3 regions of the Streptomyces sp. NPDC058691 genome follow, and region 1 is predicted to be linked to each of the others. Evidence: predicted binding sites of a transcription regulator. Region 1 holds the regulator's gene; each other region holds the start of a gene.
The links. Region 1 encodes HrcA, which represses chaperone genes, less so after heat shock. Its sites were predicted from a motif close to TTNGCACTCNGNNNNNCNGAGTGCNAA; they were not measured.

Region 1 (5,346 bases):
GGAGCTCCTCCTGGTCCGGGTCGAGCTTGCCCGGGGTCTGCACCTCGACGTGCACGACCAGGTCGCCCCGGCCGCCGCCGCGCAGGTGCGTGATGCCGCGCTGGTGCAGCGGGATCGACTGGCCGGACTGCGTGCCCGGCCGGATGTCGATCTCCTCCAGGCCGTCCAGGGTCTCCAGCGGCACCTTGGTGCCGAGCGCCGCGGCCGTCATCGGGATGGTGACGGTGCAGTGCAGGTCGTCGCCGCGCCGCTGGAACATCGCGTGCGGCAGCTCGCGGATCTCCACGTACAGGTCGCCGGCGGGGCCGCCGCCGGGGCCGACCTCGCCCTCGCCCGCGAGCTGGATGCGGGTGCCGTTGTCGACGCCGGCGGGGATCTTCACCGTCAGCGTGCGCCGCGAGCGGACCCGGCCGTCGCCCGCGCACTCCGGGCACGGGTTCGGCACGACGGTGCCGAAGCCCTGGCACTGCGGGCACGGGCGGGAGGTCATGACCTGGCCGAGGAAGGAGCGCGTCACCTGGGAGACCTCACCGCGGCCGCGGCACATGTCACAGGTCTGCGCGGAGGTGCCGGGGGCGGCGCCCTCTCCGTGGCAGGTGTTGCAGACGATCGCCGTGTCGACCTGGATGTCCTTGGTCGTGCCGAAGGCGGCCTCGTCGAGCTCGATCTCCAGCCGGATCATCGCGTCCTGGCCGCGCCGCGTGCGCGAGCGCGGGCCGCGCTGGGACGCCGTGCCGAAGAAGGCGTCCATGATGTCGCTGAAGTTCCCGAAGCCCTGGCCGAAGCCCGCGCCCGCACCGGCACCGCCGCCGTTGGCGGACAGCGGGTCGCCGCCGAGGTCGTAGACCTGCTTCTTCTGCGGGTCCGACAGCACCTCGTAAGCGGCGTTGATCTCCTTGAACCGCTCCTGGGTCTTCGGGTCCGGATTGACGTCCGGGTGCAGCTCGCGCGCGAGACGGCGGAAGGCCTTCTTGATCTCGTCCGGACTCGCGTCGCGGCGCACGCCGAGCACGGCGTAGTAGTCGGTGGCCACTACGACTCCGCCAGGATCTGTCCGACGTAACGTGCCACTGCGCGTACCGCTCCCATCGTTCCGGGGTAGTCCATGCGGGTCGGGCCGACCACGCCAAGTTTCGCGACCGCCTCGTCGCCCGAACCGTAGCCGACGGAGACGACCGATGTGGAGTTCAGGCCCTCGTGGAAATTCTCGTGACCGATTCGCACGGTCACGCCCGAATCCCCGGCCTCGCCCAGCAGCTTGAGGAGCACGACCTGCTCCTCAAGCGCCTCCAGCACCGGGCGGATCGTGAGGGGGAAGTCATGGCCGAAACGGGTCAGGTTGGCGGTGCCGCCCAGCATGATCCGTTCCTCGGTCTCCTCGACCAGGGTCTCCAGCAGCGTCGCCAGCACGACCTGCACCGACGGCCGGTCGTCCGGCTCGAACCCGTCCGCGAGGTCCTGCACCAGCTGCGGGACGTCGGCGAAGCGGCGGCCCACCACCCGGCTGTTGAGCCGGGCCCGCAGGTCGGCCAGCACGGTCTCGCCCACCGGCGCGGGGGCGTCGACCAGCCGCTGCTCGACCCGGCCGGTGTCGGTGATCAGCACCAGCATCAGCCGGGCCGGGGCCAGGGCGAGCAGTTCCACGTGCCGCACGGTCGAGCGGGTCAGCGACGGGTACTGGACGACGGCGACCTGCCGGGTCAGCTGCGCCAGCAGCCGCACGGTGCGGGCCACCACGTCGTCGAGGTCCACGGCACTGTCCAGGAAGCTCTGGATGGCCCGGCGCTCCGCGCCCGACAGCGGCTTGACGTTCGTGAGCCGGTCGACGAAGAGCCGGTAGCCCTTGTCGGTCGGCACCCGGCCGGCGCTGGTGTGGGGCTGCTGGATGTAGCCCTCCTCCTCCAGCACGGCCATGTCGTTGCGCACCGTGGCCGGGGACACACCCAGCCGGTGGCGTTCGGTGAGGGCCTTGGAGCCGACCGGTTCCTCGGTGCCCACGTAGTCCTGGACGATGGCGCGCAGCACTTCGAGCCGTCGTTCGCTCAGCATTGCGTCGTACACCTCCAGTCGTCCGGTCACCGGTACGGCGGTCGTTCTCCCTGCCCTGGCACTCCCCACAAGTGAGTGCCAGCTTTCCCCAAGTCAGTGTACGGCGGGGTGGCAAGACCTCGGCAAGGGCGGTCCGCACGCCGACCCCTTCGACCGGCCACCGTAGCGCGCGTGGCCCGCCCCGGCGGGGATACCGTCGCGGTGTGGAGACGACACCGACGGCGCCGGAGCCCTTCGAGGGCTGGGAGCAACTGGCGCCCGGTGTCGCGCGCCGCCGGATGCCGTTCCTGGACGTCACCGTGGGGGTCGTCACCGGCGGCGAGGGCGTGCTGCTGGTCGACACCGGCTCCTCGGTCGCCGAGGGAGCCGGGCTGCGCCGGCGGGTCCGGGAGCTGACCGGAAGGGACGTGACGCACATCGCACTGACCCACGGTCACTTCGACCACGTCTTCGGCACGGCCGCCTTCCCCGGAGCCCAGGTCTACGGCGAGATGACACTCGACGCCCACCTCGGCCGCGAGCTCTCCGCGCTGCGCCTGGACGCGATCGGGCACGGCGTCCCCGAGGAGACGGCGACGGAGGCCGCTGACGCCCTCGTGCGCCCCGGCCACCTCGTGGACGGCCGCTGTGTGCTGGACCTCGGCGCCGACCGCCAGGTCCTGCTGGTCCACCCCGGTGAGGGACACACCACGCACGACCTGGTGGTGGTCGTGCCGGGGACGCCCGTCGTGGTCTTCTGCGGCGACCTCGTCGAGGAGTCCGGCGAGCCCCAGGCCGGCCCGGACGCCGCCCCGGGCACGTGGCCGGGCACCTTGGACCGGCTGCTGGAGCTGGGCGGCGAGAGCGCGCTCTACGTCCCCGGGCACGGCGCGGTGGTCGACGCGCGCTTCGTCCGCGCCCAACGGGACGCGCTGGCCGCCCGGTTCGGATCCGCTTGAGCGGCGTCCCGCCCGGATACGATCCCTGCCATGCGCAGCCGCGATTACGACGCCGATCTCACCCCGCCCTGGAAGCGGCCGTCGGTGCCCGCGCCCGAGGTCGCGGCCGAACGGGACCTGGTGGTGGAGGAGGTCTCCACGGGCTTCTGCGGGGCGGTGATCCTTTGCGAGAAGACCGCCGAGGGCCCCACCGTCACCCTGGAGGACCGCTTCGGCAAGCACCGGGTGTTCCCGCTCGTACCGCGCGGCTTCCTCCTGGAGGGCAAGGTCGTCACCCTCGTCCGTCCCACCGCCGCCGCCCGCTCCGGCCCGCGGCTGACCGCCTCCGGTTCCCTCGCCGTCCCCGGCGCCCGGGCCCGGATCGCCCGCGCCGGGCGCATCTACGTCGAGGGGCGCCACGACGCGGAGCTCGTCGAGCGGGTCTGGGGCGACGACCTGCGCGTCGAGGGCGTCGTCGTGGAGTACCTGGAGGGCGTCGACGACCTGCCCGCCATCGTCTCCGCCTTCGCCCCTGGACCGGATGCCCGCCTCGGCGTGCTCGTCGACCACCTCGTCCCGGGCTCCAAGGAGTCCCGGATCGCCGCCTCGGTCACCGGCGACCACGTGCTGGTCGCCGGCCACCCCTACATCGACGTCTGGGAGGCCGTGAAGCCCTCCTCCGTCGGCATCCCCGCCTGGCCGGCCGTGCCGCGCGGCCAGGACTGGAAGACCGGCGTGTGCCGCGCGCTGGGCTGGCCGGAAAACACCGGTGCGGCCTGGCAGCGCATCCTGGGCTCCGTCCGCTCCTACAAGGACCTCCAGCCGGAACTGCTGGGCCGCGTGGAAGAGCTGATCGACTTCGTCACGGCTCCAGGCGTGTGATCAGTCGACCAGGTCCCTGACCACCGCGTCCGCGAGCAGCCGCCCGCGCAGCGTCAGTACCGCCCGCCCCACCTCGTACGCGCCCGGCTCCAGCAGACCCTCGCCCACCGCGCGCTCGGCGGCCCGCGCCCCGGCCGGGGCCAGGATGTCCAGCGGGCAGCCGTCCGCGAGCCGCAGCTCCAGCAGGATGCGCTCCACCCTGCGGTCCTCCGCGGCCAGCACCTCGCGTCCGGCGCCGGGACTGCGGCCCTCGGCGAGCGCCGCCGCGTACGCCGCGGGGTGCTTCACGTTCCACCAGCGCACGCCGCCCACGTGGGAATGCGCGCCCGGTCCGGCGCCCCACCAGTCGGCGCCGGTCCAGTACAGCTCGTTGTGCCGGCACCGGGCCGACGTCGACGTCGCCCAGTTCGACACCTCGTACCAGTCGAAACCGGCCTCCGCCATGCGCTCGTCGGCGATCAGGTAGCGGTCCGCGTGCACGTCGTCGTCGGTCATCGGCACCTCGCCACGCCGGATCCGGCGGGCCAGCTGGGTTCCCTCCTCGACGATCAGCGCGTACGCCGACACATGGTCCGGGCCCGCGTCGATCGCCGCGTCCAGGGACGCCCGCCAGTCGTCGTCCGACTCTCCCGGCGTGCCGTAGATCAGGTCCAGGTTGACGTGCTCGAAGCCGGCCTCCCGCGCCTCCGCCACGCACGCCTCCGGCCGGCCCGGCGTGTGCCTGCGGTCCAGCACCTGCAGCACGTGCTGCCGGGCGCTCTGCATCCCGAACGACATCCGGTTGAAGCCCCCGGCCCGCAGCTCCGCCAGGTACGCGGGATCCACCGACTCCGGATTCGCCTCCGTCGTGACCTCGGCCCCCTCCGCCAGGCCGAACTCGTCCCGGATCGCCCCCAGCATGCGGGTCAGGTCCGCCGCCGGCAGCAGCGTCGGCGTGCCGCCGCCGACGAACACCGTCTCGACGCGGCGCGCGTCGTCGCCCAGCACCTTGCGGGCGAGCCGGATCTCGTCGATCAGCGTGTCCGCGTAGTTCTCGCGGGAGGCGAGCACACCGCCGGTGCCGCGCAGCTCGGCGGCGGTGTAGGTGTTGAAGTCGCAGTAGCCGCAGCGAGTCGCGCAGTACGGGACGTGCAGGTAGAACCCGAGCGGTCGGTCCTCCGCCCCGGCGAGGGCTGCGGGGGGCAGCGCACCGTTCTGGGGCATGGGCTCGCCGTCGGGCAGTACGGATGGCATGCCCCCTATTGTGCCGGGGTTTTTTTCCCCGCCCGCCCTCCCTCCCCCAACCTTCGGCCGGGGGTGCCCCCAGCCCTGTGAAGTCAGGGCGCCCCGGCGCGCGTGGTTCCTGGGCCGGGGTCGGGGCCTCCGGGGCTGGCCATTCTGGACTGGGATATTTACGTGCGTGACGGGCACTTGCCCATCCCGTCCCGCCCCGGATGCCGCACACAAATATCCCGCACCGTCCAGAACACCCACCCCTACGACCCCGCCCCCTCCGTAG
Region 2 (5,346 bases), on a different contig from region 1:
GCGTCGCGCGCGAGGGCGACCGGGCCGCCATCCGCTTCCCGCGCGGCCTGACGGGCGGGCGGGACCCGCTGTACGACTTCTCCTTCTCCGGGCTGAAGACGGCCGTGGCCCGCTGGATCGAGTCCAAGCGCCGGGAGGGCGAGGACGTGCCCGTCGCGGACGTCGCCGCGTCCTTCCAGGAGGCCGTGGCGGACGTGCTGACCCGCAAGGCGATCCGCGCCTGTAAGGACAACGGCGTCGACCACCTCATGATCGGCGGCGGCGTCGCGGCCAACAGCCGGCTGCGCTCGCTGGCCCAGGAACGCTGCGAGGACGCGGGCATCATCCTGCGCGTGCCGCGGCCCAAACTCTGCACCGACAACGGCGCGATGGTCGCGGCGCTCGGGGCGGAGATGGTGGCCCGCGGCCGCCCGTCCTCGACGTGGGACCTGCCGGCGGACTCCTCCCTGCTGGTCACGGACGTGTCCGTGCCCGGGCACACCCACACCCACGATCACGTGCACGAGCTCAGCAAGGACAACCTCTACTCGTCATGACCGTCGCCCTGATGTGGGAGGCCCGCGCCGCGGAGGGCCGCGGGCCCGAACTCCTGGCGTGGGTGCGCGCGCAGACGCTGACGCCCGCGCCGTTGCGCCGCGAGACCTTCTCCGCCCCCGGGGACCGGGTCCTCGTCATCACCTGGTGGGACGCCCCGTACGACGCGGAGCTCCCCGAACTGCCCGAGCCGGCGGAGGGGCTGGCGCGGCGCGCCGTCCACCGCTGGCGCTTCGAGGCTGTGGCCTGACCCGAGTGCGGGGCGTTTCTGCGCGGGTAGGTTTCTCCCCCGCCCGCCCTCCCTCCCCCAACCTTCGGCCGGGGGTGCCCCCAGCCCTGTGAAGTCACGCGCCCCGGCCCACCCCCGCACGCGCGTCGGGCCGCCCAGACTTCACAGGGCACACGGGTGGGAGGGCGGGGAAAAATCAGGCGGGCGACCCGAGCAGCATCGTGGGCGCGCCCGCCACCCGCGTCAGAAAGACCGTCGCCGCGTTGGGGCCCTGGGGCCTGACCCGGCGGCGCAGTTCCTCGGGTTCGACCGCGGAGCCCCGCTTCTTGACGGTCAGCACGCCGACCTCGCGTTCGCGCAGCAGCGCCTTGAGCCGCTTGAGGTTGAAGGGGAGCACGTCGGTGATCTCGTACGCGGAGGCGTAGGGCGTGCTGTGCGGCTCGTCCGAAGTGACGTACGCGATGGTCTCGTCGATAAGACCGCCTCCGACCTGCGCCGCGACGTCCGCGACCAGGTGGGCCCGGATGACCGCGCCGTCGGGCTCGTACAGCCAGCGCCCGACCGGGCGCACCGCGGGGTCGGGCAGGCCGGCGGCGGGCAGGGTGGCGCCGGAGGGCAGCAGTGTCGCCCGGCGGGTGCCCGAGGCCGTGCCGAACCACAGCACGGCCTCCTTCACGTCGCCGTGGTCGGAGACCCACTCCGCCTCCGCGTCCTCCGGCACGGCCTCGTGCGGGATGCCCGGCGCGACCTTGAGCGCGGCCAGGGGTGTCCTGCGCGCCGCCGCCACGGCCCACGACAGCGGCGGGGAGTACGCCTCCGGGTCGAAGATCCTGCCGCGTCCGCCGCGCCGGGCCGGGTCCACGAACACCGCGTCGCAGCCGTCCGTCCCCACATCGGTGACGTCCGCGCAGCGCACCTCGATGCGTTCCGCGAGCCCCAGCGCCCGCGCGTTGGCCCGCGCCACCGCGCACGTCAGGGGATCGCGGTCGACCGCCAGCACCGTCACCCCGGCGCGTGCCAGCGGGATCGCGTCGCCGCCGATCCCGCAGCACAGGTCCGCCAGCCGCCGCACCCCGAGGGTCGCGAACCGCTCCGCCCGGTGCCGCGCCACCGAAGCGCGCGTCGACTGCTCCACCCCGTCGGGCGTGAAGTACATCGCGTACGCGTCCTCGCCGAACTTCGCCTCCGCCCGCTGCCGCAGCCGCGCCTGGGTGAGCGCCGCCGAGACGAGCGCCGCGTCGTGCTCCCGGCGCAGCCGGGTCGCGGTGGCGATCTCGGCCGCGGGGTCGTAGTCGCGGAGGACGGTCAGCAGTCGCTGCCCCTCGTCGGTCAGCAGGGCCGAGAACGCGTCGAGATCCACACCGTCCATTGTCCCGCGCCTCCGGCGTCCGCCGGACCGGGCTCCGATGGGCGCCCGCGCACGGCGCGCCCGGCGTGGCATTGGCACTCCGCTTGACCGAGTGCTAAGCGCGTCATAATCTCAGACCTGGCACTCGGCCACGCCGAGTGCCAACAACACAGCGACGGGCAGGTCCGGCACCCGCGACGACGGGCCTACCAGGTCGCCACCCCAGACAGACACTCCCGTAAGCCCTTTGAAGGGGGAGGTCGGATCGTGACGACCGCCAGCACCAAGGTTGCCATCAAGCCGCTCGAGGACCGCATCGTGGTCCAGCCGCTGGATGCCGAGCAGACCACCGCCTCCGGCCTGGTCATCCCGGACACCGCCAAGGAGAAGCCCCAGGAGGGCGTCGTCCTGGCCGTCGGTCCGGGTCGCTTCGAGGACGGCAACCGCATCCCGCTCGACGTCAAGGTCGGCGACATCGTGCTGTACAGCAAGTACGGCGGCACCGAGGTCAAGTACAGCGGCGAGGAGTACCTCGTCCTCTCGGCTCGCGACGTCCTCGCGATCGTCGAGAAGTAAATCCGGCGCCGCTCGTAACCGAGAAATGCCGTGACCACGCCCCGGGCACACCGAGTCCTCGCACGGACCGGGGACCCGGGGCGCGGTCTTTGACGAGAACCCAAAGACGAGGAATTCCGCCGGTATGGCCAAGATCCTGAAGTTCAACGAGGACGCCCGTCGCGCCCTTGAGCGTGGAGTCAACAAGCTCGCCGACACCGTGAAGGTGACGATCGGCCCCAAGGGCCGCAACGTCGTCATCGACAAGAAGTTCGGCGCTCCGACCATCACCAACGACGGCGTGACCATCGCCCGCGAGGTCGAGCTCGAGGACGCGTACGAGAACCTCGGTGCGCAGCTGGTGAAGGAGGTGGCGACCAAGACCAACGACATCGCGGGTGACGGCACCACCACCGCCACCGTGCTCGCCCAGGCGCTCGTGCGCGAGGGCCTGCGCAACGTCGCCGCCGGCGCCTCCCCGGCCGCCCTGAAGAAGGGCATCGACGCCGCCGTCAAGGCCGTCTCGGACGAGCTGCTCGCCTCGGCCCGCCCGATCGAGGGCAAGGACGACGTCGCCGCCGTCGCCGCCCTGTCCGCCCAGGACAAGCAGGTCGGCGAGCTGATCGCCGAGGCGATCGACAAGGTCGGCAAGGACGGTGTCATCACCGTCGAGGAGTCCAACACCTTCGGTCTGGAGCTGGACTTCACCGAGGGCATGGCCTTCGACAAGGGCTACCTGTCGCCGTACTTCGTGACGGACGCGGAGCGCCAGGAGGCCGTCCTGGAGGACCCGTACATCCTCATCACCCAGGGCAAGATCTCCTCCATCCAGGACCTGCTCCCGCTGCTGGAGAAGGTGCTGCAGGCCGGCGCCTCCAAGCCGCTGCTGATCATCGCCGAGGACGTCGAGGGCGAGGCCCTCTCCACCCTGGTGGTCAACAAGATCCGCGGTACCTTCAACGCGGTCGCGGTCAAGGCCCCCGGCTTCGGCGACCGCCGCAAGGCCATGCTGGAGGACCTCGCCACCCTCACCGGTGCCACCGTGGTGGCCGAGGAGGTCGGCCTCAAGCTCGACCAGGTCGGCCTGGACGTGCTCGGCAACGCCCGCCGCGTGACGGTCACCAAGGACGAGACCACCGTCGTCGACGGTGCCGGCGACTCCTCCGCGATCGAGGGCCGCATCGGCCAGATCAAGGCCGAGATCACCACGACCGACTCCGACTGGGACCGCGAGAAGCTCCAGGAGCGCCTCGCCAAGCTGGCCGGCGGCGTGTGCGTCATCCGTGTCGGCGCGGCCACCGAGGTCGAGCTCAAGGAGAAGAAGCACCGTCTGGAGGACGCCATCTCCGCGACCCGCGCCGCGGTCGAGGAGGGCATCGTCTCCGGTGGTGGCTCCGCGCTCGTCCACGCCGTCAAGGTGCTGGAGGACGGCCTCGGCAAGACCGGCGACGAGGCCACCGGTGTCGCCGTCGTGCGCCGCGCCGCGGTCGAGCCGCTGCGCTGGATCGCCGAGAACGCCGGCCTGGAGGGCTACGTCATCACCTCCAAGGTCGCCGAGCTGGAGAAGGGCCACGGCTTCAACGCCGCGACCGGCGAGTACGGCGACCTGGTGAAGGCCGGCGTCATCGACCCGGTCAAGGTCACCCGCTCCGCCCTGGAGAACGCCGCCTCCATCGCCTCCCTGCTTCTCACCACCGAGACCCTCGTGGTGGAGAAGAAGGAGGAGGAGCCCGCCGAGGCCGGTCACGGCCACGGTCACTCCCACTGAGTGCGTCCGAAGGCCCCCGTTCCCGCACTGGGAACGGGGGCCTTCGGCTTGTCCTGTCAGTCCCGGGGGTAGACGGGGCCGAAGCGGCGCCCGGCCGTCGTGGAGACCGCGCCGAAGGCCCCGCTCGGGGCGAGCTTGGCGGCGAGCGCCGCGGCCTTGTAGCGCGGGTCGGGCACGCTGAGCGTGCGGCCCCGGGCCAGGTCGCGGATGGCGGCGGCGACCACCTTGTCGGCGTCCAGCCACGCCCAGCCGGGGATGCTGCCGGTGTCCATGCCCGCCCGCTCGTGGAACTCGGTGCGGACGAAGCCCGGGCACAGCGCCATCAGCCGCACCCCGCTGCCGGACAGTTCGCGGGCCGCGCCCCGGGTGAAGCTGACCACCCACGCCTTGCTCGCGCCGTACGTGCCGCGCGGCACGAACGCCGCCACCGAGGCCACATTGACGATGAAGCCGCGCCGGCGCTGCTTCATGGCCGCGGCCGCCGCGCCGGTCAGCCGCAGCACGGCCTCGCAGTGCACCTTGAGCATGGTCAGCTCGTCGGCCATCGGCACGTCGCCGAAGGCACCGCGGTTGCCGAAGCCCGCGTTGTTGACCAGTACGCCGACCGGCCGCTCGCGGTCGCCCAGCCGCGTCTCCACCGCCTCGATGCCCTTGTCCGTCGACAGGTCGGCGGGCAGCACCTCCACGGTCACCGCGTAGGTGCGGCGCAGTTCGGCGGCACGTTCCTGCAGCCGGTGCTCGTCGCGCGCGACGAGCACGAGGGCGTGGCCGTCGCTCGCGAGCCTGCGGGCGAAGGCCGCGCCGAGGCCCGCGGTGGCTCCCGTGATGAGTGAAGTCGTCATGCCCCGCAGGCTAGTGGGACCGTGTGCGCCTGCGCGCCGTCGCGCGGATCTCCTCCGGGAGCGCGTCCGC
Region 3 (5,346 bases), on a different contig from region 1:
ACTCGGCGGTCCAGGACCGCCTCCGCAGCCAGCCGGCCACCTCGTCGAGCACTGCGCTGCTCCGTTTCTGCCCGTCTCGAGGGACGGACGGCCTGTGACCAGGTTCGAGGTCGTCGGTTACAGTCTTGAACACGAGGCATGACCATCGTATGTCCGCGGTGATCGCGCCTCGTCCGACAAATGCACGGGCCCTGGGCCCGGTGCCATACCGCTCATCCAGAGGGGCAGAGGGAACGGCCCGTTGAAGCCCCGGCAACCCTCCCGCCGACCGCGAGGTCCAGGTGGGGAAGGTGCCAATTCCGTCTCGTGGCGAGATTCGCCGTGAGGAAGATGAGGAGAAAGGGCCTCGCCTGACATGGCTGCGCAGACTGTTGTCACCGACGTCGCGTCCACGGATTCCCCCTTCGGACCCGCTTCCGCGTTGTCCTGCCGCGAGTGCGGCGAACGCTTCCCGCTGAGCCCGGTCTTCGCCTGCGAGATCTGTTTCGGGCCGCTCGAAGTGGCCTACGACCTCCCCGCCGGCGATCCCGAGACGCTCCGCAAGCGCATCGAGTCCGGGCCGAACAACATCTGGCGCTACGCGCCGCTGCTGCCCGTCCCCGCCGACGTGGCCTCCAAGCCCAATCTGAACCCCGGCTTCACCAAGCTGGTCAAGGCCGACAACCTCGCCCGCGAACTGGGCGTCACCGGCGGCCTGCACATCAAGGACGACTCCGGCAACCCCACGCACTCCTTCAAGGACCGCGTCGTCGCCATCGCCCTGGAGGCCGCCCGCACCTTCGGCCTCACCACCCTGTCCTGCTCCTCCACCGGCAACCTCGCGGGCGCGGTCGGCGCCGCGGCGGCCCGCGCCGGCTTCCGGTCCTGCGTGTTCATCCCGCACGACCTGGAGGAGGGCAAGGTCGTCATGGCCGCCGTCTACGGCGGTGAACTGGTCGGCATCGAGGGCAACTACGACGACGTCAACCGCTTCTGCAGCGAGCTGATCGGCGACCCGATCGGCGAGGGCTGGGGCTTCGTCAACGTCAACCTCCGCCCCTACTACGGCGAGGGCTCCAAGACGCTCGCGTACGAGATCTGCGAGCAGCTCGGCTGGCGCCTGCCGGACAACCTCGTCATCCCGATCGCCTCCGGCTCCCAGTTGACGAAGATCGACAAGGGGCTGCAGGAGCTGATCAAGCTCGGCCTGGTGGAGGACAAGCCGTACCGCATCTACGGCGCCCAGGCCGAGGGGTGCTCCCCCGTGTCCACCGCCTACAAGGCCGGGCACGACGTCGTGCGCCCGCAGAAGCCGAACACGATCGCCAAGTCCCTCGCCATCGGGAACCCGGCGGACGGCCCCTACGTGCTGGACATCGCCCGGCGCACCGGCGGCGCGGTCGAGGACGTCACCGACGAGCAGATCGTGGACGCCATCAAGCTGCTCGCCCGCACCGAGGGCATCTTCGCGGAGACGGCGGGCGGCGTGACCGTCGGCGTCCTGAAGAAGCTGATCGAGAGCGGGCAGTTGGACCCGGCCGCCGAGACGGTCGTCCTCAACACCGGTGACGGGCTGAAGACGTTGGACGCCGTCGCCGCGACCTCCCGCCCCACGGCCACCATCCGCCCGAGCGTCGACGCGTTCCGTGCCGCCGGCCTGGCCGGCTGACCCCGATCGCCGACCGTCCCAGATCGAAGGTGAACCCCGCATCATGAGCGCGAACGTCCGCATTCCCACCATCCTTCGGCCCTACACCGGCGGCCGGGCCGAGGTGCCCGCCGACGGCGGCACGCTGGCCGAGGTCATCGAGTCGCTGGAGAAGGACCACCCCGGCATCTCGGCGCGCGTCCTGGACGACACGGGCAAGCTGCGCCGCTTCGTGAACGTGTATGTCAACGACGACGACGTCCGCTTCTCGGAGGGCCTGCAGACCGCCGTGGCCGAGGGCGCGTCAGTCTCGATCATCCCGGCGGTCGCCGGGGGCTGTTGAGCCGCGTGCGCCGCGGAACGGCCAGGGGTGCCGGGACTCGCTCCCGGCACCCCTGTGTGCTTGAGAGGTAGTTGAAGGGCTGTACAGTTGCCCTGACGGCTCGCAACTCCCTGCAACGCTCTGCGCAAACCCTCTTCCGTGGGCGTCGTTGTCGGCGATTTATCGCCAAATTCACGCGGTGATTGTCGTGTTGGCGACATATGTCCCGCCCGAGTTGCCCCGGTTCATTGGCCGTTGGAGCCGTTCTTCCCTTTCTCCGTGCCCGGATTTCTCGTCTGATTGACCTGTTGCAGACAGCGTCCGGGCAGATACATTCAGCCGCGGTCGACGCGTTCCGGCGCACGCCCCCTTGGCTGTAGGGGGTGAGGTCTGACCCGGGTCCGCGAGGTGCGGGTCTGTGAAAGGCCAGCAATAGGGGAGTTAGGAATGGCTCAGGGCACCGTCAAGTGGTTCAACGCGGAGAAGGGCTACGGCTTCATCGCGGTCGACGGTGGTGCGGACGTCTTCGTGCACTACAGCGCGATACAGATGGACGGCTACCGCACCCTCGAGGAAGGTCAGCGGGTCGAGTTCGAGATCTCGCAGGGCCAGAAGGGGCCGCAGGCGGACATGGTCCGCCACGCCGCCGGCTGACACGCCGCGCATCGGCCACGGAGCGCATCGCGTACGAACGCGCTCAAACGCACGTATCAAGGGCCCGCCCTCTCGCAGGGGGCGGGCCTTCGTGCTGTCCGCCCGCCCCTGGCGGGCCCCAGCGGATCCCTGGCGAGCCCCGGCGGGCCCGCGGCGGACCGGCCGAGCAGCTTGCACTCTCCTAGGGCGAGTGCTAATCATTGGCGTTAGCACTCTGACGTTGAGAGTGACAAAGGACCGAGTGGGTGAGGCCCGTTCGACCGCCGGAAAGGAACCGGCGGGAGGCAGGCCGTCCGTCGCGGGCGCCGGCGCGGTCCTGGAGTAATCCTTCCCCGCAGCCGAGTGCCGCGGGGGGACCCCAAGTCCGGGAGGACCACTTCACATGGCCAAGATCATCGCGTTCGACGAGGAGGCACGGCGCGGTCTCGAGCGCGGGATGAACCAGCTCGCCGACGCCGTCAAGGTCACCCTCGGCCCCAAGGGCCGCAACGTCGTCCTCGAGAAGAAGTGGGGCGCCCCCACGATCACCAACGATGGTGTGTCCATCGCCAAGGAGATCGAGCTCGAGGACCCGTACGAGAAGATCGGCGCGGAGCTGGTCAAGGAGGTCGCGAAGAAGACGGACGACGTCGCCGGTGACGGCACGACGACCGCGACCGTCCTCGCCCAGGCGCTGGTCCGCGAGGGCCTGCGCAACGTGGCCGCGGGTGCCAACCCGATGGCCCTGAAGCGCGGTATCGAGGCGGCCGTCGAGGCCGTTTCCGCTGCTCTGCTTGAGCAGGCCAAGGACGTGGAGACCAAGGAGCAGATCGCCTCCACCGCCTCCATCTCCGCCGCTGACCCCCAGATCGGCGAGCTCATCGCCGAGGCGATGGACAAGGTCGGCAAGGAAGGCGTCATCACCGTCGAGGAGTCCCAGACCTTCGGTCTGGAGCTGGAGCTCACCGAGGGTATGCGCTTCGACAAGGGCTACATCTCGGCGTACTTCGCCACCGACCTGGAGCGTATGGAGACCGTCTTCGACGACCCGTACATCCTGATCGTCAACTCCAAGATCTCCGCGGTCAAGGACCTGCTCCCGCTGCTGGAGAAGGTCATGCAGAGCGGCAAGCCGCTGCTGATCATCGCCGAGGACGTGGACGGCGAGGCGCTGTCGACCCTGGTGGTCAACAAGATCCGCGGCACCTTCAAGTCCGTCGCCGTCAAGGCCCCGGGCTTCGGCGACCGCCGCAAGGCCATGCTCCAGGACATCGCCATCCTCACCGGTGGCACCGTGGTGTCCGAGGAGGTCGGCCTCAAGCTGGAGAACGCCGGTCTGGAGCTGCTGGGCCGCGCCCGCAAGGTCGTCGTCACCAAGGACGAGACCACCATCGTGGACGGCTCCGGCGACGCCGACCAGATCCAGGGCCGGGTCAACCAGATCCGTGCCGAGATCGAGAACAGCGACTCGGACTACGACCGCGAGAAGCTCCAGGAGCGCCTCGCCAAGCTGGCCGGCGGCGTGGCCGTCATCAAGGCCGGCGCGGCCACCGAGGTCGAGCTCAAGGAGCGCAAGCACCGCATCGAGGACGCGGTGCGCAACGCCAAGGCCGCCGTCGAGGAGGGCATCGTCGCCGGTGGTGGCGTGGCTCTGCTCCAGGCGTCCAACGTCTTCGAGAAGCTCGAGCTCGAGGGCGACGAGGCCACCGGTGCGGCGATCGTGAAGCTGGCCCTGGAGGCCCCGCTGAAGCAGATCGCGGTCAACGCCGGCCTCGAGGGTGGCGTCGTGGTGGAGAAGGTCCGCAACCTCACCCCGGGTCACGGCCTCAACGCCGCGACCGGCGAGTACGTCGACCTGGTCGCCGAGGGCATCATCGACCCGGCCAAGGTGACGCGCTCCGCGCTGCAGAACGCGGCCTCCATCGCCGCGCTCTTCCTCACCACCGAGGCCGTCATCGCCGACAAGCCGGAGAAGGCCGCGGCCCCGGCCGGCGGCGGCATGCCGGGCGGTGACATGGACTTCTGATCCCGCGAGGGTTCAGCGGTACACGATCGAGGGCGGCACCCCCTGCGGGGTGCCGCCCTCGGGCGTTTTCCGGCCGATGCCACCCGGTCCCGGACCGGCCGACCGGCGAACGCCCCGTCCAGGCAAGGCCCCTGGCCGACCCGGCCGGCGGGGTGGGCGGCCCTGCGGCCCCGGGATGCCGGACCGGTCCACCGACCAGGACGGACGCGTCGAGCGTATTGAGCCAAGTTCGTGCGGCCTCGGCCTGTCCTCCGGCGGGCGGGGGAGGAAGCGGGTCTAGCCGACGGCGACTGACGCGTCGAGGAGATCGCGCCAGGTGCGGACGGCTTCCGCGTCGACGGGGCCGGCCCAGCCGTCGGGGCGGACCGCACCGCCGACGTGGAAGGCGTCGATGCCCGCGGCGAGCAGTCGGGGCAGGTGTTCGGCGCGCAGGCCGCCGCCGACCATCAGTTGCGGATCGCCGGGCGCGCCCCCCGCGGCCTCCGCGACCAGGACGTCCAGGCCGGTGTCGACGCCGCGGGCCGATCCCGCGGTCAGGTACGTGTCGTGCCCGGGCAGTCCGCGCAGCGCCGCGCGCAGTGTCGTGCGGTCGGCGCAGTGGTCGATGGCGCGGTGGAACGTCCAGCGCGCACCGGAGCCCACCGCGTCGGTCAGCAGCCGCACCGCCCGCAGGTCGGGCCCGCCGCCGGAGTCCAGGAAGCCGAGCACGAACTCGTCCGCGCCCTCCGTGCGCAGGGC

Region 2: groES (co-chaperone GroES) is a predicted target of HrcA. The motif match lies at 2,204-2,230, and genes of this name have one in related genera.
Region 3: groL (chaperonin GroEL) is a predicted target of HrcA. The motif match lies at 2,774-2,800, and genes of this name have one in related genera.

What each region holds. Positions count from the first base shown of each region.
Region 1 covers NZ_JBHXSO010000040.1:337-5,682, forward strand. Annotated here, with positions in the region: gene dnaJ (molecular chaperone DnaJ) at 1-1,033, opposite strand, end outside; gene hrcA (heat-inducible transcriptional repressor HrcA) at 1,033-2,049, opposite strand; gene ACFWVC_RS25870 (MBL fold metallo-hydrolase) at 2,253-2,987, shown strand; gene ACFWVC_RS25875 (DUF3097 domain-containing protein) at 3,018-3,848, shown strand; gene hemW (radical SAM family heme chaperone HemW) at 3,849-5,081, opposite strand.
Region 2 covers NZ_JBHXSO010000042.1:24,281-29,626, forward strand. Annotated here, with positions in the region: gene tsaD (tRNA (adenosine(37)-N6)-threonylcarbamoyltransferase complex transferase subunit TsaD) at 1-536, shown strand, start outside; gene ACFWVC_RS26640 (hypothetical protein) at 533-784, shown strand; gene ACFWVC_RS26645 (methyltransferase domain-containing protein) at 960-2,132, opposite strand; gene groES (co-chaperone GroES) at 2,379-2,687, shown strand; gene groL (chaperonin GroEL) at 2,812-4,434, shown strand; gene ACFWVC_RS26660 (SDR family NAD(P)-dependent oxidoreductase) at 4,491-5,276, opposite strand; gene ACFWVC_RS26665 (MOSC domain-containing protein) at 5,287-5,346, opposite strand, start outside.
Region 3 covers NZ_JBHXSO010000010.1:77,908-83,253, reverse strand. Annotated here, with positions in the region: gene ACFWVC_RS09785 (glucosyl-3-phosphoglycerate synthase) at 1-52, opposite strand, end outside; SAM riboswitch class I at 210-337, shown strand; gene thrC (threonine synthase) at 356-1,648, shown strand; gene ACFWVC_RS09775 (ubiquitin-like small modifier protein 1) at 1,692-1,970, shown strand; gene ACFWVC_RS09770 (cold-shock protein) at 2,397-2,603, shown strand; gene groL (chaperonin GroEL) at 2,986-4,608, shown strand; gene ACFWVC_RS09760 (copper homeostasis protein CutC) at 4,885-5,346, opposite strand, start outside.